One region of the Streptomyces sp. CRN 30 genome, then DNA from elsewhere that is predicted to be linked to it. Evidence: riboswitches for the same ligand, from Rfam matches in the RefSeq annotation. Region 1 holds a riboswitch; each other region holds the start of a gene.

The links. Region 1 has a riboswitch for cyclic di-AMP ahead of UW392_RS21295 (LysM peptidoglycan-binding domain-containing protein). Riboswitches for the same ligand answer to the same signal wherever they lie in the genome.
Region 2: linked by a shared signal. The riboswitch ahead of UW392_RS38965 (M23 family metallopeptidase) and the one ahead of UW392_RS21295 (LysM peptidoglycan-binding domain-containing protein) in region 1 are both predicted to bind cyclic di-AMP.
Region 3: linked by a shared signal. The riboswitch ahead of UW392_RS38290 (transglycosylase family protein) and the one ahead of UW392_RS21295 (LysM peptidoglycan-binding domain-containing protein) in region 1 are both predicted to bind cyclic di-AMP.
Region 4: linked by a shared signal. The riboswitch ahead of UW392_RS63715 (C40 family peptidase) and the one ahead of UW392_RS21295 (LysM peptidoglycan-binding domain-containing protein) in region 1 are both predicted to bind cyclic di-AMP.

The regions. Positions count from the first base shown of each region.
Region 1 covers NZ_JAVRHI010000202.1:29,402-36,329, reverse strand. Annotated here, with positions in the region: gene recQ (DNA helicase RecQ) at 1-80, shown strand, start outside; gene fahA (fumarylacetoacetase) at 87-1,301, opposite strand; gene UW392_RS21310 (ATP-grasp domain-containing protein) at 1,544-2,788, shown strand; gene UW392_RS21305 (FAD-dependent oxidoreductase) at 2,882-4,087, shown strand; gene UW392_RS21300 (HAD family hydrolase) at 4,216-5,025, shown strand; gene UW392_RS21295 (LysM peptidoglycan-binding domain-containing protein) at 5,066-5,770, opposite strand; cyclic di-AMP (ydaO/yuaA leader) riboswitch at 5,776-5,972, opposite strand; gene UW392_RS21290 (polyprenyl synthetase family protein) at 6,641-6,928, shown strand, end outside.
Region 2 covers NZ_JAVRHI010000368.1:6,286-13,213, forward strand. Annotated here, with positions in the region: gene UW392_RS38955 (pitrilysin family protein) at 244-1,623, shown strand; gene UW392_RS38960 (pitrilysin family protein) at 1,620-3,008, shown strand; cyclic di-AMP (ydaO/yuaA leader) riboswitch at 3,235-3,401, shown strand; gene UW392_RS38965 (M23 family metallopeptidase) at 3,414-4,190, shown strand; gene UW392_RS38970 (GntR family transcriptional regulator) at 4,611-5,303, shown strand; gene UW392_RS38975 (HPr family phosphocarrier protein) at 5,525-5,806, opposite strand; gene UW392_RS38980 (GNAT family N-acetyltransferase) at 5,950-6,928, shown strand, end outside.
Region 3 covers NZ_JAVRHI010000362.1:522-7,449, forward strand. Annotated here, with positions in the region: partial or broken gene eno (phosphopyruvate hydratase) at 1-715, opposite strand, end outside; gene UW392_RS38290 (transglycosylase family protein) at 1,029-1,787, opposite strand; cyclic di-AMP (ydaO/yuaA leader) riboswitch at 1,793-1,971, opposite strand; gene UW392_RS38295 (transglycosylase family protein) at 2,246-3,202, opposite strand; gene UW392_RS38300 (cytochrome P450) at 3,413-4,687, opposite strand; gene UW392_RS38305 (nucleoside triphosphate pyrophosphohydrolase) at 4,802-5,773, opposite strand; gene UW392_RS38310 (SurA N-terminal domain-containing protein) at 5,847-6,512, opposite strand; gene UW392_RS38315 (serine/threonine-protein kinase) at 6,678-6,928, opposite strand, start outside.
Region 4 covers NZ_JAVRHI010000550.1:3,044-9,971, reverse strand. Annotated here, with positions in the region: gene bioB (biotin synthase BioB) at 1-888, opposite strand, end outside; gene UW392_RS63740 (8-amino-7-oxononanoate synthase) at 1,081-2,208, shown strand; gene UW392_RS63735 (DUF397 domain-containing protein) at 2,271-2,495, opposite strand; gene UW392_RS63730 (helix-turn-helix transcriptional regulator) at 2,505-3,365, opposite strand; gene UW392_RS63725 (ATP-binding protein) at 3,615-4,076, shown strand; gene UW392_RS63720 (DUF6328 family protein) at 4,098-4,658, opposite strand; gene UW392_RS63715 (C40 family peptidase) at 4,787-5,260, opposite strand; cyclic di-AMP (ydaO/yuaA leader) riboswitch at 5,264-5,471, opposite strand; gene UW392_RS63710 (hypothetical protein) at 5,833-6,141, opposite strand; gene UW392_RS63705 (ATP-dependent Clp protease proteolytic subunit) at 6,149-6,790, opposite strand.

The sequences.
Region 1 (6,928 bases):
CAGGCGCGGGGGGCGAGGCGGACGCCCCCTTCGACTGGCCGGACACGGAGCCGGAGCCCGAGCCCGACGACTGGATGTGAGGGCGGTCAGCCGGCCGGGAGGACCGTTCCGCTGACCTCCCCCAGACCCACCCGCGTCCCGTGCGGGCCGGGCGCCCAGGCCGTCAGGGTCACCTCGTCGCCGTCCTCCAGGAAGGCGCGCTTGCCGGTGGGGAGGTCCAGCGGGTCGCGGCCGTTCCAGGTGAGCTCCAGGAGGGAGCCGAGCTGGTCCGGGGCGGGTCCGCTGACCGTGCCCGAGCCGTAGAGGTCGCCGGTGCGGAGGGAGGCGCCGTTGACCGTCAGGTGGGCGAGCTGCTGGGCGGCCGTCCAGTACATCGTGGAGAACGGCGGCTCGGAGACGACGTGGCCGTTGACGGCGACCGAGATACGGAGGTCGTAGCCGTAGGGCTCCTCGGTGGCGTCGTCCAGGTAGGGGAGCAGGGGGTGGGTCCGTTCCGGCGGGGTCACGCGGGCCTCGTCCAGGGCGTCGAGCGGGGTGATCCAGGCCGAGACGGAGGTGGCGAAGGACTTGCCGAGGAACGGGCCGAGCGGGACGTACTCCCAGGCCTGGACGTCGCGGGCCGACCAGTCGTTGAGGAGGCAGAGGCCGAAGACGTGGTCCCGGAAGGCGGAGAGGGGGACCGGGGAGCCCATGGGGGAGGGGGCGCCGACCACGAAGCCGACCTCCGCCTCGATGTCCAGGCGGGCGGAGGGGCCGAAGACCGGGACCGCGTCGCTGGGGGACCTGCGCTGCCCCGCGGGCCGTACCACGTCGGTGCCGGAGACCACCACGGTGCCGGACCGGCCGTGGTAACCGATCGGTAGGTGCTTCCAGTTGGGGGTCAGGGAGTCGGCTGCGTCCGGGCGGAAGATACGGCCGACGTTCCGGGCGTGGTTCTCGGACGCGTAGAAGTCGACGTAGTCCGCCACCTCGAAGGGGAGGTGGAGGGTCACGGAGGACAGGGGGTGCAGGAAGGGGGCGATCGCCTCCTGGTGGGAGGGGACCGTCACCCAGGCCGTGAGGGCGCGGCGGACGTCGGACCAGGTGGTGCGGCCGGCGGCGAGCAGCGGGTTCAGGGTGGGCCCGGAGAGGAGTGACGCGTACGGCGAGGCGAGGGCCCGGGCCGCGGCACCCGCGTCGAGCACCTGGTCACCCAGGCGGACCCCCACCGTCCGTGTGTCGGAACCGGACCGGGAGAACACGCCGTACGGGAGGTTGTGCGGGCCGAAGGGGTCGCCCTCGGGGACGTCGAAGGGGGGCATCGGGTGGTGCCTCACTTTCCTTGCTGTCCGTGGTGCCGTGGTGGTCGCGGCACAGGTTACGGCGGCGCAACGGATTCAGGCAGGGGTGACATTGCCTAAAGAGTTCGTAATGTCCTGATACGACTTGGTCGGAACGGACAATTCCGGCTTAGCGTCCTTCGGGGGTACGGACGCGGACGGGGCGGGTCCGGGTTCGTCAGGGGGACAGCTAGGGGGGACCCGTGCGTGGGGGTGGTTCGAGTGTGCCGTTGGACGTCGACCGGGATGTGCCCGGGCTGATCGTGAAGTTCGGGAACTATCCGTTGCACCACGGCGGCGTGGGCGCGATCCGCAGCCTCGGGCGGCTCGGCGTGCCGATGTACGCCGTCACCGAGGACCGCTGCACACCCGCGGCGGTCTCCCGGTACCTGGAGCGGGCCTTCGTCTGGCCGACCACGGGGACGGAGGAGCCGGAGCGGCTGGTGGCGGGGCTGCTGCGGATCGGGCGGAGGATCGGCCGGCCGACGGTGCTCGTCCCGACCGACGAGGAGGCCGCCGTACTCATCGCCGAGCACCAGGAGGAACTGGACGGGCCGTTCCTCTTCCCGCGGGTGGAGCCCGGGCTGCCCCGTCGCCTCGCCAGCAAGCAGGGGCTGCACGAACTGTGCGTGCGACACGGCATCGCCAGCCCCGCGACCCGTTTTCCGAGATCCTACGAGGACGTCGAGCGGTTCGCCGCGACCGCGCGCTTCCCCGTGGTGGCCAAGAACAGGGAGGCGTTCGTGCGGCGCGCGCGTCCCGCCGTGAACGGCACCACCCGGATCGCCTCACGGGAGGGGCTGCTCCGGCTGGCGCGGGAGTGGGGTGAGCGGCCCGGTGTGATCCTCCAGGAGTACCTGCCGCGGGAGGACGCCGAGGACTGGATCGTGCACGCGTACTTCGACGCGGAGTCGGCGCCGCTGACCATGTTCACCGGGGTGAAGGTACGGTCGTGGCCGCCGCACGCGGGAATGACGGCCAACGCCTACATAGTCGACAATCCGGAGCTCGCGGATCTGGCGGCGCGGTTCATCAAGGAGATCGGCTTCAGCGGGATCATCGACCTGGACCTGCGTTTCGACCGCAGGGACGGGCAGTACAAGCTCCTCGACTTCAATCCGCGGATGGGCGCGCAGTTCCGGATGTTCGAGAACGAGTCGGGGGTCGATGTCGTGCGCGCCCTGCACCTGGACCTGACCGGACGGACGGTCCCGGAGGGGGAACAGCTCACCGGTCGCCGGTACGTCGTGGAGAACATCGACCTGCCCGCGCTGCTCGCCTACCGGCGCAGCGGCTACACGACACCGCACGCTCCGGCCCGCGCCAGCGGTACCGAGCCGGCCTGGTTCGCGCGGGACGACCTGTGGCCGGCTCTCACGATGCTCGCCCGCCTCGTACGGCCGGGCGTGAAGCACCTGTACCAGCTGTGGCGGGCGCAGCGCCGTGGCTCGGGCGCCGCCGCCCAGTAGGCCATGAAGCAGGTGCCGTGAAGCAGGTGCCAGAAGCAGGCCACGAAGCAGGTACATCGCGCATTCGTCGCGTTACGTTCCGGGAGGGACTTCGTGATTCATCCGGTTGCAGTGATCGGCGCCGGGCCGTTCGGCCTGTCCACCGCCGCCCACCTGCGGGGGCGTGGCATTCCGACACGCGTCTTCGGTGAACCCATGGTGAGCTGGCGGGAGAACATGCCCGCCGGGATGCTCCTCAAATCGACACCGGCCGCCTCGGCCATCGACGCGCCGCAGGGCGGTCACACCCTCACCGACTACTGCGACGCGGCGGGCACACCGCGGCTGGCGCGGGACGAGGACGTCATCCCCGTGGAGACGTTCATCGACTACGGGTCGTGGTTCCAGCAGCGGCTGGTGCCCGACCTGGAGCGGGTGCGGGTCGTGTCCGTGGACCGGCGCGCGGACGGGAAGGGGTTCGAACTCAAGCTGGACTCCGGGGAGTCGTTCACCGCGCGGGCTGTCGTGGTGGCGACCGGCCTGTCCGGCCTCGCCCACCTCCCGCCCGAGCTCGCGGGCGCCGCCCCCGACGGGCCCACTCCCACCGGACCCCTCTCGCACAGTTCGCACCACCACGACCTCGACCGGTTCGCGGGCAAGGACCTGCTCGTGGTCGGCGCCGGGCAGTCCGCGCTGGAGACGGCGGTGCTGGCGGCGGAGGCCGGAGCGCGGGTACGGGTGGTCGCGCGCGGGCGCGGCAAGGTGGCCTTCGGTGATCCGCCGTGGCGGCAGCCGAGGCTCCGGCCCGAGTCGCCGTTCGGCCGGGCCTGGTCCCTCTGGGCGCTCAGCTACTACCCGCACCCCTACCGCCGGCTGCCCGCCGGCGCCCGCCACCTCCTCGTGCGCCGGGTGCTCGGGCCGCTCGGCGCCTGGTGGCTGCGGGACCGGTTCGAGGGCACGGTGCAGGTACGGGAGGTGCAGCGGATCGTGCGCGCGGGCGGCATCGACGGGCGCCCGACGCTGGTGGTGCGCACCCACGAGGGGCGCATGGAGGAACTGTCGGCCGACCACGTGATCGCGGCCACGGGCTACCGGGTGGACCTGGCGGCGATGGACTTCATCGGCCACGAGTTGCGTACGGAGCTGGCGGTGAGCCGGGGAGCACCGCGGCTCGGGGCCGGATATCGCTCGTCGGTGCCCGGGCTGTACTTCACGGGGCTGCCCGCGGCGGCCTCGTACGGGCCGGTGATGCGGTTCGTGTGCGGCACGGAGTTCGCCTCGCGGCGGCTGGTCAGGCACCTGGCGGCCGCCCACCGGTGAGCGGTGGGACGCGGTGCGTGCCACCGTGAACCGCGCTGTCCGGGGGCGGGAGTTCACGGTGCCGCAAGGGGGTACGTCGTCCGGTTAGCGCCGGACGGATGAGCCCTGCCGGTCCGTATTCTCTGATCATGACGCCGCGCACCGTGTACGCCCTCATCGCCACTGACCTGGACGGAACGCTGCTCCGCGGCGACCACACGCTCTCCGCCAGGTCCCGCTCCGCTCTCGCGAGAGCTGCGGCCGCCGGTGCGCGGCACCTGGTCGCGACGGGACGGCCCGCCCCACTCGTACGCCCCCTGCTGCGGGAGCTCGGCAGCAGGGGGCTTGCGGTGTGCGGGCAGGGCGCGCAGCTGTACGACGCCGGCGCGGATCGGCTGATCTGGTCCGTGACCCTGGACAGGGAACTCGCGGAGACCGCGCTGGAGAAGATCGAGGCCGAGGTCGGGGAGGTGTACGCGGCCGTCGACCAGGACGGGGCGGAGGGGAGCACCCTCATCGAGCCGGGTTACCTGATGCCGCAGCCGATGCTTCCCGCCGTACCGGTGCGGCGGCGCGAGGAACTGTGGGGCGCGCCCATCAGCAAGGTGCTGCTGCGTCACCCCACGCTGAGCGACGACGAGTTGACGGCGGCGGCCCGCCGAGTGGTCGGCTCGCTGGCGACGGTCACCATGTCGGGGCCCGGGACCGTCGAACTTCAGCCATGTGGCGTCACGAAGGCGACGGGCCTGGACAGGGCCGCCCGGCGGCTCGGGGTGAGCCCGGCGGACACCGTCGCCTTCGGTGACATGCCGAACGACATCCCCATGTTCGGCTGGGCCGCACGCGGGGTGGCCATGGGCAACGCCCACCCGGAACTCAAGGCCGTCGCCGACGAGGTGACCCTGTCGAACGAGGAGGACGGGGTCGCCGTGGTGCTGGAGCGGCTGTTTCCGGGGTGAGCGTTGCCGTGGCCGGGTGTGGCCACGCCGGGGAGCCGGGTCAGTACGGACCGAAGACGTTGTCGATCGAGCCGTACCGCGCGGCGGCGTAGTTGCACGCCGCCACGATGTTCGAGACCGGGTCGTACGGGTCGTACACCGTGCCGGAGACGTGGTACGCGGCGAACGTCGGGTCGATGACCTGGAGCAGGCCCTTGGACGGGGTGCCCGCCGCGGCGTTCGAGTCCCAGTTGTTGATGGCCTGCGGGTTGCCGGACGACTCGCGCATGACGTTGCGGTGGATGCCGTCGTACGTTCCCGGTATGCCGTTCTGCCCCATGACGTCCAGGGCCTCACGGATCCAGCCGTCGAGGTTGTCGGCGTAGGTCGTGACGGAGGCGGGGGTGACCGCGGTCGCCGTGTCCGTGCCGGACTCCCCGGCCGCACCGACCGTGAGTTCCAGACCCGGGCGGATGAGTTGCGGGTCGTCACCGACGACCGCGCGGTTGTCCTCGTACAGCTGTCGCCAGCCGCCGTCGACGGCGTGCTCGTCCGCGATCCCGGTGAGCGTGTCGCCCGCGAGCACGGTGTACGTCGGGGCGGCGGCCTGGGGTGCGGTCCGGACCTGGGCCGGCTGTGCGGCACTGGCGCTCGTCGCGCCCATGAGCGGAAGGGCGAGGGCGGCCGCACCGGTTCCGGCGACGGCGAGGACACCTCGGGCGAGCGGGCTGGTTCTGGGGCGGCGGTGCTTGCCTCGTGCGGGCATGGCGCGTTTCCTCTCCGGCGCCTGCGAGGTGAGCTGTCGGGTTCGGGCGGAAAGGTGCCCGGCCGTGCACGGCCCGCACGACGCATGACGAGCGGCGAGTGGTGTGCGCGGCTTCACCCCGAGCCGGTCCGGACCTACTGACCGGCGGCTTGCCTGGGTCCCCCGCTCCTGCCCTGCGTGAGTGAGTCGGTCAAAGGGGTCGCGGGCGGCGGCAGGATTCGGCGTTCCGCCCGGATGGACGTGAACGTATGCGAGAGCACACAGGTGAAACAAGGGTGGATGGGTGACGTGAGTCTCTCTGGTGACGTGCTGGCGGGGCTAAAGGAGATCGAAATGCCCGGTCGGTCGACTCCAACTTTCCTTCTGCAAAGGCAAAGTGCTCGCGCTTCGAAGGTGTGGTCACAAAGGCCCCCGTGTGACTCGACTCACGGGCTGGAAGGATCATGGGGGAAGGGTGTCCGTGCGGAGCGGCGACTGGGGGTGGCGTAAAGGTGGCAGGGAGTCACGGGGCGGTGACGGGAGGCTGCGCCCGTGACACATGGTCCGCACCGGGTATGCGGAGCGGGCGCGGAGCGGATGCGCCGGGTGTCGGGGATGATCACTCGGGGGCCGTGAGGAGAGCCGCCGGTGGAGCCGTGTGGGTCGAGGCATGTCCGTACGTATCAGCTGATCAAGAACATGACCGGTGTGTGCCGATGCCGCCCGGGGTGGACCGGTGGGCGCTCGTGGTGATCGAAAGGTGACCGGATACGCTGACTCGGGTGATGGCAGCGACAGATCGACAAACTATGTCATCGACCTTGAGACCGTGACCGTCCGTGTGACCGACCGTATGACCGTCAGCAGACGTCAGCAGACAGGAGACCTCTCGTGACCGTCGTCGAGCCGTTCGGGCTGAGCGTGCGGGACCAGGCTCTGGAAGCCGATGTCCAGGCCGGATTGACGGCCGTCGAGGAAGGTTTGTTCGAGGCCACGAAGAGCGAGGTCCCCTTCATCCAGGAGGCCGCGCAGCACCTGCTGAAGGCGGGCGGGAAGCGGTTCCGGCCGCTGCTGGTGATGCTCGCGGCGCAGTTCGGGGACCCGCACGCGCCGGGCATCGTGCCCTCCGCCGTGGTCGTCGAGCTGACGCACCTGGCCACGCTGTACCACGACGACGTG
Region 2 (6,928 bases), on a different contig from region 1:
CGGACCACCCCACGGTCGAGCCGGTCCGGGAGCGGGTCCGAGGGTCCGTCCGCACAGGGGTCGGGGAACCGTTCACCCGTCCCTCCCGTCACTCCGCACACCCCCGTCCCGGTCCCCCCGCATCTCGCTCTCGGCGTACCGCGTCCGGGAACTTCGCCAGGCGTCCGCGCGCTTGCATACAGTGGCAGAACCAGCAGGAATTCTGCAGTTTCAACGAAAGCTCCCGCGATCGAAGGGACGTACATGCCCATGGGTCACACGGCCACCGCCGAGGCAGGCTCCGGAGGCCTGACAGCGACCGAGCACCGCCTGGCCAACGGCCTGCGCGTGGTGCTCTCCGAGGACCACCTGACCCCGGTCGCGGCGGTGTGCCTCTGGTACGACGTCGGCTCCCGGCACGAAGTCAAGGGCCGTACCGGCCTGGCTCACCTCTTCGAGCACCTGATGTTCCAGGGCTCCGGACAGGTGACGGGCAACGGCCACTTCGAGCTCGTCCAGGGCGCGGGCGGTTCGCTCAACGGCACCACCAGCTTCGAGCGCACCAACTACTTCGAGACCATGCCCGCCCACCAGCTGGAGCTCGCCCTCTGGCTGGAGGCCGACCGCATGGGCTCGCTGCTCACCGCCCTGGACGAGGAGTCCATGGAGAACCAGCGGGACGTCGTCAAGAACGAGCGCCGCCAGCGCTACGACAACGTCCCCTACGGCACCGCGTTCGAGCGGCTGACGGCCCTCGCCTACCCGGAGGGCCACCCCTACCACCACACCCCGATCGGGTCGATGGCCGACCTGGACGCGGCCACCCTGGAGGACGCGCGCGCGTTCTTCCGCACGTACTACGCGCCCAACAACGCGGTGCTCTCCGTGGTCGGTGACATCGACCCCGAGCAGACGCTCGCCTGGGTCGAGAAGTACTTCGGGTCCATCCCCGGGCACGACGGCAAGCCCGCGCCCCGCGACGGCTCGCTGCCCGACGTCATGGGCGGGCAGCTGCGCGAGGTCGTCGAGGAGGAGGTGCCCGCGCGGGCGCTGATGGCCGCCTACCGGCTCCCCGAGGACGGCACGCGCGCGGCGGACGCGGCCGACCTGGCGCTGACCGTCCTCGGCGGCGGCGAGTCCTCCCGCCTGTACAACCGGCTGGTGCGGCGCGACCGCACCGCCGTCGCCGCCGGGTTCGGGCTGCTCCGGCTCGCCGGGGCGCCCTCCCTGGGCTGGCTGGACGTCAAGACCTCCGGTGACGTCGAGGTCCCGGTCATCGAGGCCGCCGTCGACGAGGAGCTCGCCCGGTTCGCCGCGGAGGGCCCCACCGCCGAGGAGATGGAGCGCGCCCAGGCCCAGCTGGAGCGCGAGTGGCTGGACCGGCTCGGCACGGTCGCGGGCCGCGCCGACGAACTGTGCCGGTACGCGGTCCTGTTCGGCGACCCGCAGCTCGCGCTGACCGCCGTGCAGCGCGTCCTCGACGTGAGCGCCGAGGAAGTGCGGGAGATCGCCAAGGCCCGCCTGCGGCCCGACAACCGCGCGGTGCTCGTGTACGAGCCGGTCGCCGCCGAGGAGGCCGCGGAGGATCCCGAGGCCGCCGCCACCGCCGTAGCCACCGACGAGAACGAGGAGCCGGCGAAGTGACCGAACTCGCCACCATGGACTTCCACCCGCAGCCCCGGGCCGGCGAGGCCCGGCCCTGGGCGTTCCCGGCCCCCGAGCGCGGCACCCTGGACAACGGGCTGACCGTGCTGCGCTGCCACCGCCCCGGCCAGCAGGTCGTCGCCGTGGAGGTGCTGCTCGACGCGCCCCTGGACGCCGAGCCGACGGGCCTCGACGGCGTCGCCACGATCATGGCGCGCGCCTTCACCGAGGGCACCGACAAGCACTCCGCCGAGGAGTTCGCCGCCGAGCTGGAGCGCTGCGGCGCCACCCTCGACGCGCACGCCGACCACTCCGGCGTCCGCATCAGCCTCGAGGTGCCCGTCTCCCGGCTGCCCAAGGCGCTCGGCCTGCTCGCCGACGCCCTCAGGGCGCCCGCGTTCGACGACGGCGAGGTCGAACGGCTGGTGCGCAACCGGCTCGACGAGATCCCGCACGAGCTGGCCAACCCGGCCCGCCGCGCCGCCAAGGAGCTCTCCAGGCAGCTGTTCCCGGCCTCCTCGCGCATGTCGCGCCCGCGCCAGGGCACCGAGGACACCGTCGCGGCCATCGACTCGGCGGCCGTGCGCGCCTTCTACGAGAAGCACGTCCGCCCGGCCACGGCCACCGCGGTCGTCGTCGGCGACCTCACCGACGTGGACCTCGACGGGCTGCTCGGCGACACCCTGGGCGCCTGGACCGGCTCCTCGGCCGAGCCGCGGCCCGTGGAGCCGGTGACCGCCGACGACACCGGCCGCGTCGTCATCGTGGACCGCCCCGGCGCCGTCCAGACGCAGCTGCTCATCGGCCGCGTCGGCCCGGACCGGCACGACCGGGTGTGGCCCGCCCAGGTGCTCGGCACCTACTGCCTCGGCGGCACCCTCACCTCGCGCCTCGACCGCGTGCTGCGCGAGGAGAAGGGTTACACCTACGGTGTGCGGGCGTTCGGCCAGGTGCTGCGCTCCGCGCCCGACGGCACCGGGGCCTCGCTGCTCGCCATCAGCGGTTCCGTCGACACGCCCAACACCGGTCCCGCGCTGGCGGACCTGTGGACCGTGCTGCGCACCCTCGCCGAGGGCGGCCTGACGGACGCCGAGCGCGACGTCGCGGTGCAGAACCTCGTCGGGGTCGCGCCCCTGAAGTACGAGACGGCGGCGGCCGTCGCGGGCACGCTGGCCGACCAGGTCGAGCAGCACCTGCCCGACGACTACCAGGCGACGCTGTACCGGCAGTTGGCCGAGACGGGCACGGTGGAGGCCACCGCCGCCGCCGTGAACGCCTTCCCCGGGGACCGGCTGGTGACCGTCCTGGTCGGCGACGCGGCACAGATCGAGGAGCCCGTGGGCGCCCTCGGCATCGGCGAAGTGACCGTCGTCCGGGCGGAGTAGGGGCCGGGCGGGGCCGGGCGGACGGAAGCCGCCGGCCTGGCGCCGACAGCGGGACCCTGGTGGCTGAAGAACCACCAGGGTCCCGCTTTGCCCGTATTGGGGCCGAGTTGGGCTGTCTGCCCTGTGGCGTACGCTACAAAACCTGTCTTTCGTTTGTTGTTCGAAAGACGGGACCCTTAGCGTCGGTCCGGCTGTTCGTCAGGCACCATGCCGCACCCGCGGCGCCGGACAGTCATCGCCGAGTCCCCGCATGGCGCGAGCCAGGGGAGCCGGGGACCCAACCGAAGTCCCCTGGGGTGAATCGGGCGCTCTCCACCTGGTGGAGGGAGCTCGTAGGAGACCTTCCTGCTCCGAACCCGTCAGCTAACCCGGTAGGCGAGAGGGAAGGAAAGGACCAGCCACTTCATGGCGTTCAGCTGCGCCACCGGGAAGCACCGTCGTCCCAGCCGGGTGAAGCAGGCCACCACGCGCACCGTGGGTGTCGCCGCGCTCACCACCACCGGCGTCATCGGGACCCTGGCCTCTCCCGCGCTCGCCGCGGACCCCTCCGCCGAGCAGACCGGCCTCACCCTGGCCCTCAGCATCGGCGACTCGATGGCCGAGCAGGTCGGCGCCCAGGCCGCCGCCCAGCGGCAGGCAGCCGAGGCGGCCGCCGCGCAGAAGCGGGCCCGCGAGGAGGCCGAGGCGCTGGCGGTGCAGCTCGCCTCGGTGAAGGCCGAGGAGGACCGCGAGGCCGAGGAGCGCGCCGCCCGCGAGGCCGAGCGCAAGCGTCTGAGCACCTATGTCTCCCCGATCGCCGGCTCGTACGTCTCGACCGGCTACAAGAGCGGTGGCGCCGTCTGGTCCTCCGGCAGCCACACCGGCGTCGACTTCCACGCCGCCTCCGGCACGGCCGTCCAGGCGGTCGGCTCCGGCACCGTCGTGGAGGCGGGCTGGGGCGGCTCGTACGGCTACCAGATCGTGCTCCGGATGAACGACGGCACGTACACCCAGTACGGCCACCTGTCGTCCATCGGTGTGTCCGTCGGCCAGGCGGTCGTCCCGGGCCAGCAGATCGCCGTCTCCGGGGCGACCGGCAACGTCACCGGTGCGCACCTGCACTTCGAGGTCCGTACGACGGCCGAGTACGGCACCGACATCGACCCCGTCGCCTATCTGCGCGCGCACGGCGTGAACGTCTGACCCCCTGAGACGTTCATCCTGCGGCGACAGTCCCTCAGGCGACGACCCATGGGGCGGCGCCCCCTGGACCGGAGAGCGAGCCCCCGGCGGCGGACACCCCGCCCCGCGCCCGAAGGCCCAGAAGCCCCAGGAAGCCCCGGCTCTCCCCCGAGCCGGGGCTTTCGCCGTCCGCGGTGGCGCGCTCCGTGGTGACGCGCCCTGTGGTGAGGCGTTCCGTGGTGAGGCGTTCCGTGGTGAGGGGTCAGTGCGCCGCGTCCGTTGCGGCATGTCGTGATGACATGTCCGTTGTGACACGTCCGCTGTCCAAAAAATATCCATGGATTCCGGCCCGGCGTCGGAAATTCCGGTGCCCTGCAATAGAGTCGCGGGAACACGCGTCAATCGGCGGCGCATCACGGGTATTAAGGCGGAGGTCCGGTCATGCGTATTCCGGCGCACTCGGTATGCACGGCGATCCGTGATGACATCGTCGCGGGGGTCCACGAGCGCGGCAGCAGACTCACCGAGGAAGTGCTGGCCCGCCGCTACGGCGTCTCGCGCGTCCCCGTGCGCGAGGCCCTGCGCACCCTGGAGGCGGAGGGCTTCGTGGTCACCCGCCGGCACGCGGGCGCGTGTGTCGCGGAGCCGACCGAGCAGGAGGCCGCCGACGTGCTGGAGATGCGCACGCTGCTGGAGCCGCTGGGCGCCGCACGGGCCGCCCAGCGCCGCACCGAGGCACACCTCAAGGTGCTGCGCGGCCTGGTCAGACTGGGGCAGGAGCGGGCGCGCCGGGGCCACAGCGAGGACCTGCGCTCCTTGGGCGGCTGGTTCCACGAGACGCTCGCCCAGGCGTCCGGCAGCCCCGCGCTGACCTCGACCCTCGCCCAGTTGCGGCACAAGATCGCCTGGATGTACACGGTGGAGGCGCCCGCCGATCCGGTGCGGTCCTGGGCCGAGCACGGCGGCATCGTCGACGCCGTCGCGCGCGGGGACGGCGACCGGGCGCGGGCGATCACGGCCCTGCACCAGGAGCGGGCGGCCGACACGCACCGGCTGCGCTTCCCCCACGGGGACCGCGCCGACCGTGTGAGGACTTCGCAACACCACGTAAACATGTCGAGCGCGCGGCATTAACACGGAAGCCGTATACAAAGTGCAGTGTAATTTCCGGGGGGCTTTTTCCGCTGCCTGCGCAGAGGATATAGAGCTGCGCGCGGAGAGGAATTGCACCGTCGGCCAGCGGCGGAATGCGCCACCCGCCGGAAGGTAATGTGAAGGGCCCGCCCGGCGAATCGGACGAGCCCTTCACGTATGCGTATGCGTCGGTGACGGCTACGGCGTCACCCCGGCGCGGCTCAGACGGTCTCGGGGAGCTCGTCGAGCCCCTCGGAGACCAGCTTGGCCAGCCGGTCCAGCGCGGCGTCCGCGCCCTCGGCGTCGGAGGCGAGGACGACCTCCTCGCCGCCCTTGGCGCCGAGGCCGAGGACCGCCAGCATGGAGGCCGCGTTGACGGGGTTGCCGCCGGCCTTGGCGATCGTCACGGGGACTCCGGAGGCCGTGGCGGCCCGGACGAAGAGGGAGGCGGGACGGGCGTGGAGGCCCTCGGCCCAGCCGACGTTGACGCGGCGCTCAGCCATGTGTTGATGCCCTTCGGTGTTGCGGTGTCTTTGACCCATCGACGAAGCGGTCCCGGACGCGGCCCACGGCCTGACCCCGATCCGGTTCCGGTCCCCAGGCTGCCTCGCCCCGCTGTCGGGGGCGAGCCGTACGCTGGGGAACCATGCAGACCTCGCCGGACCGGCACGAGTACCCCGCTCACTGGGAGGCCGACGTGGTGCTGCGCGACGGCGGCACCGCGCGCGTCAGGCCCATCACCGTCGATGACGCCGAGCGTCTCGTCAGCTTCTACGAGCAGGTCTCGGACGAGTCGAAGTACTACCGCTTCTTCGCGCCGTACCCACGCCTGTCCGCCAAGGACGTGCACCGCTTCACCCACCACGACTTCGTTGACCGGGTGGGACTCGCCGCCACGGTGGGCGGCGAGTTCATCGCCACCGTACGCTACGACCGCGTCGACGCCGACGGCCTGCCGTCCTCCGCGCCCGCCGACGAGGCGGAGGTGGCCTTCCTGGTGCAGGACGCCCACCAGGGCAGGGGCGTCGCCTCGGCCCTCCTGGAGCACATCGGCGCGGTCGCCCGGGAGCGGGGGGTCCGCCGTTTCTCCGCCGAGGTGCTGCCCGCCAACACCAAGATGATCAAGGTGTTCACGGACGCCGGGTACCAGCAGAAGCGCAGCTTCGAGGACGGCGTCGTCCGCCTCGAGTTCGGCCTGGCGCCCACCGACCGCTCCCTCGCCGTGCAGCGCGCGCGGGAGCAGCGCGCCGAGGCGCGCTCGGTGCAGCGGCTCCTCGCGCCGGGCTCGGTCGCCGTCATCGGCGCGGGCCGCGCGCCCGGGGGAGTGGGCCGCAGCGTCCTCGCCAACCTCCGCGGGGCGGGGTTCACCGGGCGCCTGTACGCGGTGAACCGGACCGTGGGGGACGAGGCGGAGCTCGACGGCGTCCCCGTGTACCGCTCCGTCGGCGCGATCACCGAGCCGGTCGACCTCGCGGTCGTCGCCGTCCCCGCGGAGCAGGTCCCCGCCGTCGTCGCCGAGTGCGGGGCGCACGGGGTGCAGGGGCTCGTGGTGATCTCCGCCGGGTACGCCGAGAGCGGCCCCGAGGGGCGCGAGCGCCAGCGCGAACTGGTGCGGCGCGCCCGCA
Region 3 (6,928 bases), on a different contig from region 1:
GGGCGATCTGCTCACCGGGGGTGTAGCCGGCCTCGTTGATCGCCTCGAGGATGAGGTCGAGGGCCTCGCGGTTGGAGCCGAGGTTCGGGGCGAAGCCGCCCTCGTCGCCGAGGCCGGTGGCCAGGCCCTTGTTCTTCAGGACCTTCTTCAGCGTGTGGTAGACCTCGGTGCCCCAGCGCAGGGCCTCGGAGAAGGTCTCCGCGCCGATCGGGGCGATCATGAACTCCTGGATGTCCACGTTGGAGTCGGCGTGCGAGCCGCCGTTCAGGATGTTCATCATCGGCACCGGCAGCAGGTGCGCGTTGGGGCCGCCCAGGTAGCGGAAGAGCGGCAGGTCGGACGCCTCGGAGGCGGCGTGCGCGACGGCGAGGGAGACGCCGAGGATGGCGTTGGCGCCGAGGGAGCCCTTGTTGTCGGTGGCGTCCAGGTCGAACATCGCCTGGTCGATCAGGCGCTGCTCGGTGGCGTCGTAGCCGACCAGCTCCGGGCCGATCTGCTCGATGACGGCGAGGACGGCCTTCTCCACGCCCTTGCCGAGGTAACGGCTGGTGTCGCCGTCACGGAGCTCGATGGCCTCGAAGGCACCCGTGGAGGCACCGGACGGAACGGCGGCACGGCCGGTGCTGCCGTCGTCGAGGCCGACCTCGACCTCGACCGTGGGGTTGCCTCGGGAGTCCAGGATTTCCCGGGCTACGACGACGTCGATGGACGGCACGAGCATCTCCTTCTGGGATGTGACGCGGGTACGAGGGCAGTGGCCCTGCGGGATGAGCCTAACCGGCTCCGGGGGATCGGCCAGCCTGCCGGTCACCCTGGGGACATAACCGAGAGTAAATTGTTTCTGAACGGAACAAACGCGGACCAGTGCGACCGGCCGCCGCCGCGCGCCCGGGAAGCCCCCGCGGCGCGCGCGGACGGCTCGCGGAAAAGCCCCGCCCCGGTGCGCATGGGGGGAACACGCACCGGGGCGGGGCGCCCGTGGGGACGGGGGTGGCCGGCCGGGCCGGCCGTCACCGGTTCGGCCGTCGTCAGCTCAGGTGCAGCTGCTGGCCCGGGTAGATGACGTCGGCGTCGTCGACGACGTCCTTGTTCAGCTCGTAGAGCTTCTCCCAGCCGCCCGCGACGTTCTTCTCGCCGGCGATGCCGCTCAAGGTGTCGCCCTTGACGACCTTGTACTCGCCGTCACCCTTCTTGACCTTCTTGCCGGTCGGGGTCTCGACGGTGGCCCGCTCGGAGGAACGCGAGGCGCGCTGCTCCTGGGTGCTCCCGCTCGGCGCGCTCTGGCTCGGCGCGCTCTGCTCGGGGGCGCTCTGCCCGGCGGACCCGGAGCCCGAGCCCGAGCCCGAACCGGAGCCGGAGCCCGAACCGGAGGTCGACGGGGCGGCCGCGGCACCGTTGTACGCGGCACCGGACAGGCCCGTACCGCAGTTCGGCCAGGCACCCTTGCCCTGGCCCGCGAGGACCTTCTCGGCTATCTCGATCTGCTGGGCCTTGGAGGCCTTGTCCGCGGTGGCGGCGTACTGGGTGCCGCCGTAACCGGCCCAGGTGGAGGCGGAGAACTGCAGACCGCCGTAGTAGCCGTTGCCGGTGTTGATCGACCAGTTGCCGCCGGACTCGCACTGGGCCACGGTGTCCCACTCGGAGGCGGACGCGGCGGAGGCGGAGCCCGCCGTCAGCAGCGGGGCGGCGATCGCGGCGCCGGTGACGCCGGCGAACGCGACGACCTGACTGGCCTTGGACGGACGGCGGTGCTTGGTCTTGTTGCCCTTGTTGCAGGAACGCAGCATGAAGTTGATCCCCTCACCGACGCCTGCGAGGTGAGCTGTCGGGTTCGGGCCGGTCAGATTGCCCGGCCGCGCACGGCGTACTGCCCTGCGCGGCTTCACCCCAAGCCGTTTCCGGGTGTCTCTCGACTCCCGGGCCCGGCACCTACCTTGGGTCCCCCGCTCCTGCCCACGGCGCTTGCGCGACGACTGTTCCCGTACGGCCGTTGGCAGGATTCGGCGTGACGACCGCGGGGCCCGCTGTGGCGAGCGATCACGACGGTAGGCACGTGTGACGCCGGAACACAAAGACGATCAGGGCCTTTGTGACTCATCTCCCACCGAGATCAAATGGTGCATACGGCGCGAATGCGCTCGCGAACTGCCGCGCGTTCCGGCGTCCTTCAGCTGCCCGCCGGACACCCGGAACGCAGCGGTCGGGCGCTGGTCCCCAGCGCCCGACCGGGAACGATGCGATCCGCCTAGAGGGAGCTGCCGCCGGCCCAGAGGCCGTCACCGGAGCGGAGGGTGTACGCGCCACCCGTCAGCTCGCTGACCACGTCGACGGGCTGGGCGGCGTGGCGTCCGGTGGAGGCGGTTGACCCGCCCGTGACGCCGGCGGCCGGCTGCTCGGCGGCACTGTCGCCGCGGTGCCGGCCGGTGCCCTCGGCCGCGTCCGTGGAGGCGTCGGCGGAGGGGGCGGCGGACTCGGAGGGGGAGGCCGACGCGGCGTCGGTCGCCAGGCCCTCCTCCGTCTCGCCGGCGGCGTCCTCGTCACCGCCCGGCTCGCCGGACTCGTCGCCCGACGCGGAGGCCTTCGGGTCGTCCTCCTCCGACGTACTCGCGCCGGAGGCGCCGGACTTGTCGCCGGACGCCGTCTCGTCGGCGGTGCCGGCACTCGGGGAGGCGCTCCCGGTGGAGCCGCTGCCGGGCGTGGTCGTACCGGCCGCCGGCGTGGCGGACTCCGACGAGCCGGACGCGCCGGAGGAAGCGGAAGACCCGGAGGAACCGGAGGACTTGGTGGAGCCGCCCTTCGCGCTGGTGTCGGTGTCCGCCGCGTCGTCGTCGCCGGCGAGCCCGGCGAGCACGCCGCAGGTGGCCCAGGCGATGGCACCCCGGTCGGCGAGCATGCTCTCGGCGACGGCTATCTGCTGGGAGCGGCTCGCCTGGTCGGCCCTGGGGGCGTAGTCCAGACCGCCGTACTTCTCCCAGTCGCTCTGGGACATCTGGAGTCCGCCGTAGTGGCCGTTGCCCGTGTTGGCGCTCCAGGACCCGCCGCTCTCGCAGTCGGCGACCTGGTCCCAGACCGTTCCGTCGGCCGCGCTCGCCCCGCTCGCGCCGAGCAGCGGGATCGCGATGGCGGATCCGGTGACTCCCGCCGCGACGAGGAGGGCCGGAGCCTGACGGGGGCGCCGGTGACGACCGTTCCCGGAGAGCATGCGGTTGCCTTTCACACGACAGCAAGGAGCGGCCCGGCCGGCCCCGGTGTGAGGCGCGCCGGTCGCGTTGATGCGTGAACGTAGCCGCAGTCGATCACTTGTCACAAGTCAATGCAGCGCAGATCACGCGCAGATCACGAACTTGATCAAGCGTCACATTCGTCCGGCTGTGCGAGGTCGCGCGATCACCTCCGACGTGCACTTCCGGCGTCATGACCGAACCGGTGCGAACTCCACGGGAAGCGTGCGCAACCCCCGCATAATGAGCCCGCCACGCCACCGCAAATCGGCTGGATCCATCGCAAGTCCGAGGTCCGGAAGGCGGGTGAGGAGCGTCGCGAGCGCGGTCTGCCCCTCCAGCCGGGCCAGGGGTGCGCCCAGGCAGTAATGGATGCCGTGCCCGTACCCGAGGTGTTGGTTGTCACGGCGCGAGAGGTCGAGGACGTCCGGGTCGGCGAACCGCTCCGGATCGCGGTCGGCCGCCGCGAGCACCACGAGCACGGGGTCGCCGGACGCGATGTCCTGCCCGCCGATCGTGAGAGGGCGGGTGGCGAAGCGCCAGGTGGCGAGCTCTACGGGGCCGTCGTAGCGCAGCAGTTCCTCCACGCCGGTCGCGAGCAGGTCGCGCTCGCCCGCGGCCAGCGAGCGCTGGAGGCGTTCGCGCTGGCCGGGGTGGGTGAGGAGGGCGTACGTGCCGTTGCCGATCAGGTTGACGGTCGTCTCGAAGCCGGCGAAGAGCAGGATGAAGGCCATCGCCGCCGCCTCGTTCTCGGTGAGGTGCTCGCCCTCGTCGGAGGCGCGGATGAGACCGGAGATGAGGTCCTCGCCGGGGGCGGGGACGTCGGGGAGTGCCTCGCGCTTGCGGTGGATGAGGTCGGCGAGGTAGCCGCGCATCTTCTTCACGGACCGGGCGACACCGCCCCGCGGCCCCCCGCCGTGCCGGATCATCATGCCCGCCCAGTCCCGGAAGTCGTCCTGGTCCTCGCGGGGGACGCCGAGCAGGTCGCAGATCGCGTAGATGGGGAGCGGGAAGGCGAACTCGTGGATGAGGTCGGCGCTGCCGCGTTCGGCGAACCCGTCGATGAGCTGGTCGGTGAGCTCCTGCACCCGGGGGGCGAACTCGGCCACGCGGCGCGGGGTGAACGCCTTGGAGACCAGCCGACGCAGCCGGGTGTGGTCCGGCGGGTCGATGTTGAGCAGGTGCGTCATCAGGTCGGCCTTGCGCTCGCCCGGGATGCCGGTCTTCCCCTTGGCGTGGGCGGGTTCGTCGTGGTGCGCCGGGTTCTTGGACAGCCGCGGGTCGGCGAGCGCCTGCCGGGCATCGGCGTAACGGGTGACCAGCCAGGCCTCCACCCCGCTGGGCAGCCGGGTCCGGTGCACGGGCGCGTGCTCGCGCAGCCAGGCGTACGCGGGATAGGGGTCGGTGGCGAACTCCCAGGTGAAGAGCGTGGGCGCGGCGTCGGCGGGCCGGGGTTGCTGGGTCACCTCCCGACCGTATCCGGCGGGCTGCGGGGCTCGCCGGTGGGTGCGGTCCGCGCTCGCGCCCGACCGGCGCCGTACCCGGTACCGGCGGCCCGCCGTGCACGGATCCACAGGCTCTCAGGCCCCGCCCAGGCCCTCCGCGCCCCGTATGGCGTCACGGTACGCGCGGGCCGCTGCTCGCAGGGCCGCCTCGGGGTCGACGCCCGTGGCCTCGGCGCGGGCCGCCAGGGCGAGCAGTTCGTAACCGACGCCCTCGCCCTGGGGCAGCGGTACGTCGAGGCCGGCCGTGCGGGCGCGGGAGGAGAGCTTGGCGGCGAGGGCCAGGCCGGGCTGGCCGAGGGGGACGCCCTCGGTGACCGACGAGCGCCGCTTCTCGACCGCCTTGGTGCGCAGCCAGTGCTCCTTGACCTCCTCGGGCGTCGTGGCCCTCGCGTCGCCGAAGACGTGCGGGTGGCGGTGGATCAGCTTGGCGACGATGCCGCCCGCCACGTCGTCGACGGAGAACGGCGCGTCCGGGTCCTCCTCGGCGATGCGGGCGTGGAAGACCACCTGGAGCAGGACGTCGCCCAGCTCCTCGCGGAGCTCGTCACGGTCGCCGTCCTCGATCGCCTCGACGAGTTCGTACGCCTCCTCGATGCCGTACTTCGCCAGCCCCTCGTGGGTCTGCCGGGAGGACCAGGGGCACTCGCGGCGGATCCGGTCCATGACCTGGACCAGGTCGAGGAGGCGGGCTCCCGGCAGGTCGTACGAGGCGGGGAGCAGCTCCAGCTCCGGCATCCGGACGCGGCCGGAGCCCGCCAGGCGCGCCAGGCCGTCGGTGAGCAGCGGCTCGCCCTCGCCCGACGCGACGACCACGACCGTGCGGCCGCCCGCGCAGGCGTCGACCAGGTCGGGGGCGGTGGGGGCCGTCTCGGCCACGGCCACGCCGGCGTCCCGGAGGTACGGCAGCTGCGGGTGCGCGCCGTCCGCGCACAGGACGCGGTCGGCGGTGCGCAGTGCCTGCCAGGCGGGCCAGGAGAGCAGTCCGGGCGCGACGCGGTGGCTGGTGGTCAGCAGGACGATACGGCCGGGTGCGCCGTCGGGGCTCATTGCGTTCACGCCTCGAACGTAACCCACGGCACCGACGGCACCGGACGTTGTCCACAGGCTGTGGACAGTGGCTCTACGCCGGCTGCTCCGCCGCCGCCGTGACCTCCCGGACCCAGGGTGTCGTGGCGTCCGCCCGGCTGCTCCGCTCGACGTCCCAGGTGCCGTAGCGGGGGTTGAGGTCCACGTCGAGCTCGCCGGAGGCCTTCGACAGGGCCTGCCAGAACACGGCCTGGCCCTGCTCGTCGCTCATGTCGGCGCCGAGCGCGGCGGCCAGCTTCTGGGCCTGGAGCTCGGTGCGGAGGTTGTCCTCCAGGCGCTGGGGCGGGACTCCGTACTGCTGCAGCCAGGCCGCACGCAGGGCCTCGGCGCCGCCCGCCTGCTGTTCCAGGGAGGCGCGGAAGCCCTGGATCTCCTTGCGGGTGACGCGCACACCGGCGTCGGCCGAGGCGTGGTCCAGGACCCGGTCGAGGACCATGCCGTGCAGGGTGTCGCGGGTGAGCCTGCCGGTGCCGGCGACGGCCTGCTCGTACTGGGCGTCGTCGACGGTGGCGGCCCGCTGGGCCGCGCGCACTTCGCCGACCCGGCTCTCCAGCTGCGCGACCGTGATCCGCTGGTCCCCGACGACGGCCGCCGCACCGGGATGCGCCTCGTCGCCGCAGGCGGTGAGGGCGGGGCCCGCGGCGGCGATCGCGGCGGCGAGGAGGAGCGCGGTGCGACGGCGACTGCTGCGGCGGTGCAAGGTGGCCTCCCTTGGGAAGCTCTCTCTCGGAGAGCTTGTGCGACGGTGCACAAAGTCCTGCGGTGATCGATGGTAGGCAGTGGCCCTGCTCTCGGCCAGCCATTCGACCAACGATTCACCGGCACTTCGGGCACCCCCGCACCGCCGTGGCCCGCGCGCGTGCCGTCAGCGCACCCGTCCCAGCCACTGCAGCGTCCGCCGCACGTCCGCCGCCAGCGGGTGTCCGGGCCCGCGCAGCCGCTCCACGTCGTGCAGGAGGCGGGCCAGGGTGTCGTGGGCGGCGGGGCGGTCGCCGAGCGCCAGCAGGAGGTGGCCGATGCGGCGGCGCACGTCCAGGGAGAGTTCGGGGTCGCCCGACACGTACTGGTTCTCGTAGTACGGCAGCAGGGCGCGGTACTCGGCGAGTGCGGCGGCCG
Region 4 (6,928 bases), on a different contig from region 1:
GAAGAGCGAGTTGGCGAGGTGCAGGGCGAGGGGCTGCATGCCGCGCAGGTGCACCTCGCGGCCGCCCGCGATCCGCACCTCCACGTCCGGGCAGACGAACCGGACCATCGCCAGGATGCGCAGGCACCGCTGCGGGGTGAGGTTCCACTCCTTCGCGAGCGGGGTGCCCTCGAACGGGATCAGGAAGTTGACCGGCACCGAGTCCGGGTCCAGCTCGCGCAGCGAGAACACCACGTCCACCAGGTCCTCGTCGCTCTCGCCCAGCCCCGCGATGAGCCCGGAACAGGCGGACAGCCCGGCCGCGTGCGCCTTGTGCACCGTGTCCACACGGTCGGCGTAGGTGTGCGTGGTGGTGATGGAGCCGTACGTCGCCTCGGCGGTGTTGAGGTTGTGGTTGTAGGCGTCGGCGCCCGCCGCGCGCAGCCGCTCGGCCTGGCCGTCGGAGAGCAGGCCGAGGCACGCGCACACCTCGACGTCCCCGTTCCGCTCCTTGATCGTCCGTACCGTCTCGGAGACCCGGTCGACGTCCCGGTCGGTCGGGCCGCGGCCGCTGGCCACCAGACAGACCCGCTTGGCGCCGCCCGCCAGCCCCGCGGTCGCCGCATCGGCGGCCTCCTCCGGTTTCAGCCAGGTGTACTTGAGGATGCCGGCCGTCGAACCGAGGCGCTGGGAGCAGTAGGAGCAGTCCTCGGGGCAGAGTCCGGACCTGAGGTTGACGAGGTAGTTGAGTTTCACCCGCCGGCCGAACCAGTGCCGCCGCACCCGGCCGGCGGCGGCCACCACGTCCAGCAGGTCGTCGTCGGACGTGGCCAGGACGGCCAGCGCTTCTCCGCGGGTCGGCGACGCGCGCCGGAGCCCCTTGTCCACGAGTGTGCTCAGCAGGTCCATGGAAGGCGATCCTGGCGTACGGGAGCGCCCCGGGCCAAGGAGGGATCGCACAACGGCGGCCGTCCGGAATGTGGGTATCGCCACTACTGCGGTCGGGCCGCCGGATGGCTAGTGTCTGTCCACTGTGCACAAACGGCGCCGTCGGCACACCGGCCGCAGGCGTGTCACCCGCCCCGCAGGCCCGGAGGACCCATGGCGTTCGGCTGGATCGACGAGCAGGCACGCACCCGCCGGCGCGCCGGACTCGTCCGCACCCTGCGGCCCCGCCCCGCCGCGTCCTCGCTGCTGGACCTCGCGAGCAACGACTACCTGGGGCTCGCCCGGCACCCGGAGGTCGTCGCGGGCGCCGCCGGGGCGGCCCGCCGGTGGGGCGCGGGGGCCACCGGCTCCCGGCTGGTCACCGGCACCACCGAACTCCACGGCGAACTGGAGCGCGAGCTGGCCGGCTTCTGCGGCTCCGAGGCGGCCCTCGTCCTGTCCTCGGGGTACACGGCCAACCTCGCCGCGGTGACCGCGTTGGCACCGGACGGCTCGCTGCTCGTCTCGGACGCGGGCAACCACGCCTCCCTGATCGACGGCTGCCGGCTGGCCCGGGGGATCACCCAGGTCGTCCCGCACGCCGATCCGGAAGCCGTCGGCAGGGCGCTCGGCACGCATCCGGGTCCGGCCGTGGCCGTCTCCGACTCGGTCTTCTCGGTGGACGGCGACGCGGCCCCCCTCGCCGCACTGGCCGCCGTCTGCCGCCGGGCCGGCGCCGGACTGATCGTCGACGACGCGCACGGGCTGGGCGTCCTGGGCGACGGCGGCCGGGGCGCCCCGCACGCGGCCGGACTCGCCGGCGCGCCGGACGTGGTGGTGACCGTCACCCTGTCGAAGGCGCTCGGCAGCCAGGGCGGGGCGGTGCTCGGCCCTGAGCGGGTGATCGACCACCTGGTCAACGCGGCCCGGACGTTCATCTTCGACACGGGCCTGGCCCCGGCGGCCACCGGTGCGGCCCTGGCCGCGCTGCGGCTGCTGCGCCGGGAACCCGGGCGCGCGGCCCGGGCACGGGAGGTGGCGGCGGAGCTGCACACCCGGCTGACGGCGTCGGGCCTCGATGCCGTGCGGCCCGACGCCGCCGTGGTGTCCGTACGCGCCCCTTCGCCCGAGCGGGCCGTACGGTGGGCGGCCGACTGCCGGGCGGCAGGTCTCGCCGTCGGCTGCTTCCGCCCACCGTCCGTGCCCGACGGGGTGTCACGGCTGCGGCTGACCGCCCGGGCGGATCTCACCGACGGGCAGCTGGACCGGGCCGTCGCGGTGATCTGCGGGACGCGGCCGTGAGTCGGCGTGACACGGCCGTGCGTCGAGATTCCCGGCGGTGACGGGTGACAGGAAGTCACTTGTCACCGGAGCGCGGAGATGAATTCCTCCCAGCTTTCGGGGGTGAACAGCAGAGCGGGTCCCGTCGTGTTCTTCGAGTCGCGGACGGCCACCAGACCGGCGCGGGAGCCGGTATGCGGGCGCGCCGTCTCGACGCAGTTGTTCATTCCCGTGCTGCGACTGCTGCGCAGCCATTGCACATCGTGCAGCGCGGTGCTCGAAGGGACATGACGAGGCAGAGCTGACATGGTGCCTCCTTATGCGCCGGCGGCTATCCCGGCGATGTAATCCAACGATTCCTCGGGCGAAAGGGCGTGGAAGCGAAGGGCGTTGAAGGCCTCCACATAGGCCTGGAGGTCTTCTTTCCGTTCGAGGTAGAGGCTACTCGTCAAGTGGTCGAGCACGACAACGTCCAGATCGGCCGTGTTGCAGAACGAGAAGATGACGAAAGGACCGGTGAGGCCGATGTGTTCCCCCGCGGTGAACGGCAATACCTGCAGCCTTACCTGAGGCAGCGCCGCCGCCTCCCGGAGCCGCTGCAACTGCCGTGCCATGACCTCGGGCCCGCCGACCCGCCGGCGCAGCACCGCCTCGTCCAGGACGGCGTCCAGCCGCAGCGGCGGGTCCGCGCGCAGCACGTCCTGGCGTGCGATGCGCACCTCCACCAGCGCGTCCAGCTTGTCGTCCGCCAGCCCCTCCAGCGTGGCCCGGGTCACCGCACGGGCGTACTCGGGCGTCTGCAGCAGGCCCGGCACCACCGAGGTCTCCAGCGTGCACATCCCGCCGGCCTGCGACTCGAGGCTGATGAAATCGCGGTACGTCGGCGGCAGCACCCCACGGTAGGCGTGCCACCAGTTCTGCCGACCGCCGCCGTCCTCGCCGCCCGCCAACGCCAGCAGCAGCTCGCGCAGTTCGGTGTCCGCCACCCCGTACGCGTCGAGCAGCCGGCGGACGTCGGCCGGTTTCACCCCGCTGGAACCCGTCTCGATCCGGCTCACCTTCGACTGGTGCCAGCCGACGAGCCGGGCCGCCTCGATGCTGGTGAGGCCGGAGCGGCAGCGCAGCAGGCGCAGTTCGGTACCGAGCTTGCGACGGCGCACCGCAGGACCGTATTGCATGGGTCTCTCCTTCCGCCCGGCCGCGGTGTCGGGGCGACGGTAGAGGATGGACCAATGGGGCCGCCCAAATACGGTCGGTCGTCGGAGAGTTCACCGCTTCGAGCGACAGATATATGCACATCTTGGCGGATCGGTGCCGCGAGCACCCTCAGTGATGGCAATCTGGCGCGAAGCACCAGTCCGGGACCGTACCCGAATCCTTCCTTCCGTGGCGGACCGGCGGTCTCGTGGGAAAGGGACGACGTGGTTATGGCAGACCACCAGGAAGCATCCGTCACTCTGCCGAGCGACCCGGCCTCGGTCTCCGCGGCCCGCACCTATGTCGCCGGTGTCCTGTCCGAATGGGGCCTGCCGAGCGACGCCGAGATCGGCGAGACCGTACGGCTGATCGTCTCCGAACTCGCCACCAACGCCGTCCAGCACACCTTCGGACAGTCGCCCACGTTCACCGTGGACATCGCGCTCGACCGCGACGAGCACCTGCACATCGGTGTCACCGACAGTCACCCGCGGTTCCCGAAACGGCTGCCCGCGGCCGTGCAGCAGGACAACGGCCGCGGCATGGTCATCATCCGCTGGCTGACCGCCGAGTGCGGAGGCAGACTGAGCATGAGACCCACCCGGGAGGGCGGCAAGACGGTGGCCATCGAACTGCCCTGGGTGACGTCGGCGCAGCCGCCGCTGACGGCGGCCGGGCAGCAGGACCCCTGAGCGGGCCCGGGCGGCGGGGGGTCAGTGGATCGGCTCGCGCGGTCCCCGGGACGACGACACCGTCTCCGGTGCCCCGGCGGACGTCTCGTCGGCGTCGTCGCGGGATCCCGACCGGAGGACCAGGCGGGGCAGTACGCCCCACAGGCCCGTGCAGGCGAGGAAGGTGCCCGCTCCGGCGGCGATGCCGGCCCCGCGGTCCAGCGCCACGTCCACGACGAGGGTGACCGATCCCGTGAACGCCAGCATCAGCACCACCATGCCGACGGTGGCCAGCCGGTCGGAGACCCGGACGATCAGCGGCTTGGCGTTCTGCTGGAAGAGGGAGCGGTGCAGGGCGGCCGGCGCGACGAAGATGATGGCCGAGAGCAGGGCCAGCAGCAGCGTGGTCACGTAGGTGGCGAGCTGGAAGGTGTCCAGCGACTCGAAGCGCTGGGTGAACGCCATCGACAGCAGGAAGGCGAAGAGGACCTGCACCCCGGTCTGGGTGACGCGCAGTTCCTGGAGCAGCTCGATGAAGTTGCGGTCGGCTCTCTCGAGCGGCGTCTCGTTGCGTCCCGTGTGCGAGCTCTGGTGGTCGGCCATGGGGGAACGTGTAACCCGTCCGGGCGTGGTCACGCCCGCACGGGACGCGTCCCACCAGGCACGTCGTGGGTGTGCCGGGCCGGGACCGAGGAGGGGCGACGGCACGGGAAGCCGTCGCCCCGGGCAGGTCACGCCACCCGGCCGTACCAGACGCTCTTCGTCCAGATCTTCGACTTGCGCACCACGTCCCCGCTCTTCGGGGAGTGCCAGAGCTTGCCGCTCCCGGCGTAGATGCCGACGTGGTACACGTTCTTGCCCGAGTGGAAGAAGACCAGGTCACCCTGCTTGCGCTTGGATGCGGAGATCTTCTTGGTCTTGTTGTACTGCTGCGCGGCGGTGCGGGGCAGCTTCTTGCCCGCCTTCTTGTACGCGTACAGCGTCAGCCCGGAGCAGTCGAACCGGTTCGGGCCCGTGGCGCCCCACGCGTACGGGGCGCCCTGCTTCGACGCCGCGATCTTCAGCGCCTTCGACGCCGGCGAGGTCGCCTCGGCCTGGGTGGCGACACCCGGGACCACGAGGCTGCCGCCCACGGCGGCGATGGTGAGGAACGATGCGGTGCCGGCCCGGCCGAGCAGCGACGGGACACGATTGAGCGCAGTCATGCGCAACCCTTCGTCAGCCGCCTGTGAAGGATGACCTGTCGGATTCGGGCTGGCGAAGTAGCCCGGCCACGTCATGACGTGGCTTCACCCCAAGGACCACTCGGAACGGTGTTCGTCCCGGCGGCCCGTCGTGCTCGGGTCCTCCACTCCTGCCGATCCACTTCTGTCGACCCGTCATCCGTGCGGTGGCAGGACTCGGCGTCCGCCCGGACCGCCCCGCCGCTGCGGCGGGGGCTTGTCGTCGGTAGGGATCTTGACGCACGAATGTCGCAATCACCGAGCGGAATCGGAGATTTGTGGGGTTACTCACCACTCACCTGTTCGGGTGGACAGCCCCTTCCGGCGACGCGGGCCGAGGGAGCCGAGGTCCTCGCACCAGGGGCGGCGCGGCGGCTGAGTCCCTGGTGCGGACGGAGTGCGCAACTTCTGCGCGTCTTGGGGAGGACGGGCCCTTAGGCCGTTCGTGGGTATGCGGTCCGGTCCGCGCGCGCTCCGTGCCGGATGCGCCGACGGGAGCGGCGTGCGCCCCGTGCCGGGCCCTCGTGCCGTACTCCCGTGGTGGGGAACCCGCGTCAGCCGCCCGGTTCCGGTGGCACGGTGACACGGGTGGTGCGCCGTTCGCCGTCGAGCACCCGCAGGGCGCGTGCGAGGGTCGGGGCGTGCAACTCGCTCTCCCCTCGCTTGTGCATCAGTTCGAGAGCGGTGCGCAGGGCCGTCGCCCTGCCCACCAGGGCCTGTGCGGCGCGCAGTCCGCGGTAGGTGTCGCCCGGGCGCGCCGGGTTGATCCGGCCCAGCAGGTCGACCACGTCGAGGTACCGGTCGATCAGCTCCGCCTCGGCACGGGTCAGCGCGGGCAGCGGTGGCAGTTCGGGGGGCAGCACCGGCGGCTCACCTCCCACCGGGCAGGGCGCGGGAGGCCTTGCGGCTCTCGACGACCCGGTCCACCAGGCCGTACGCCACGGCTCCGGCGGCGTCCAGGACCGTGTCCCGCTCGATGTCGGCCCGCACCTGCTCCGGGCTCCGGCCGGTGTGCCGTACGAGCATCCCCTCCAGCGTCGCGCGGTTGCGCAGCAACTCGTCGGCCCGGAGGGCGAGGTCGCTCGCCTGTCCCTCGACCGGCTCGGGCAGCGACGGCTGGTGCACCAGCACGCGGGCGCCGGGCAGGGCGTACCGCTTGCCCGGCGTCCCGCCGGCCAGCAGCACCGCGGCGGCCGAGGCGGCCTGGCCGAGGCAGATGGTCTCCACGTCGCAGGAGACGTACTGGATCGTGTCGTAGACGGCCGTCATCGCGCTGAACGAGCCGCCGGGTGAGTTGATGTAGAGCGAGATGTCCCGGTCCGGCGCCGCGTGCTCGAGATACATGAACTGCGCCGTCACGTCGCTCGCCGAGCGGTCGTCGATCGGGGTCCCCAGGAACACGATCCGTTCCGCCAGCAGCTTCGCGTACGGATCGAGCGTCCGCACCCCTGCGCCGGTGCGTTCGGTGAACTCCGGCAGGACGTAGCGGGCGGACGGTTCGTTCTTGCCCATGGAGCGCGCCTCCTCCGACGGTCCTCTGGCCCTCTGCCAATGGCCCTCTGTTCGTTCCGTAAAGAATGTACAGAACGTACGCCCGAAGGGGAGGGGGCACGCTGAGAGCGAAACAGGTGGCGGAACCGGATCGACCGG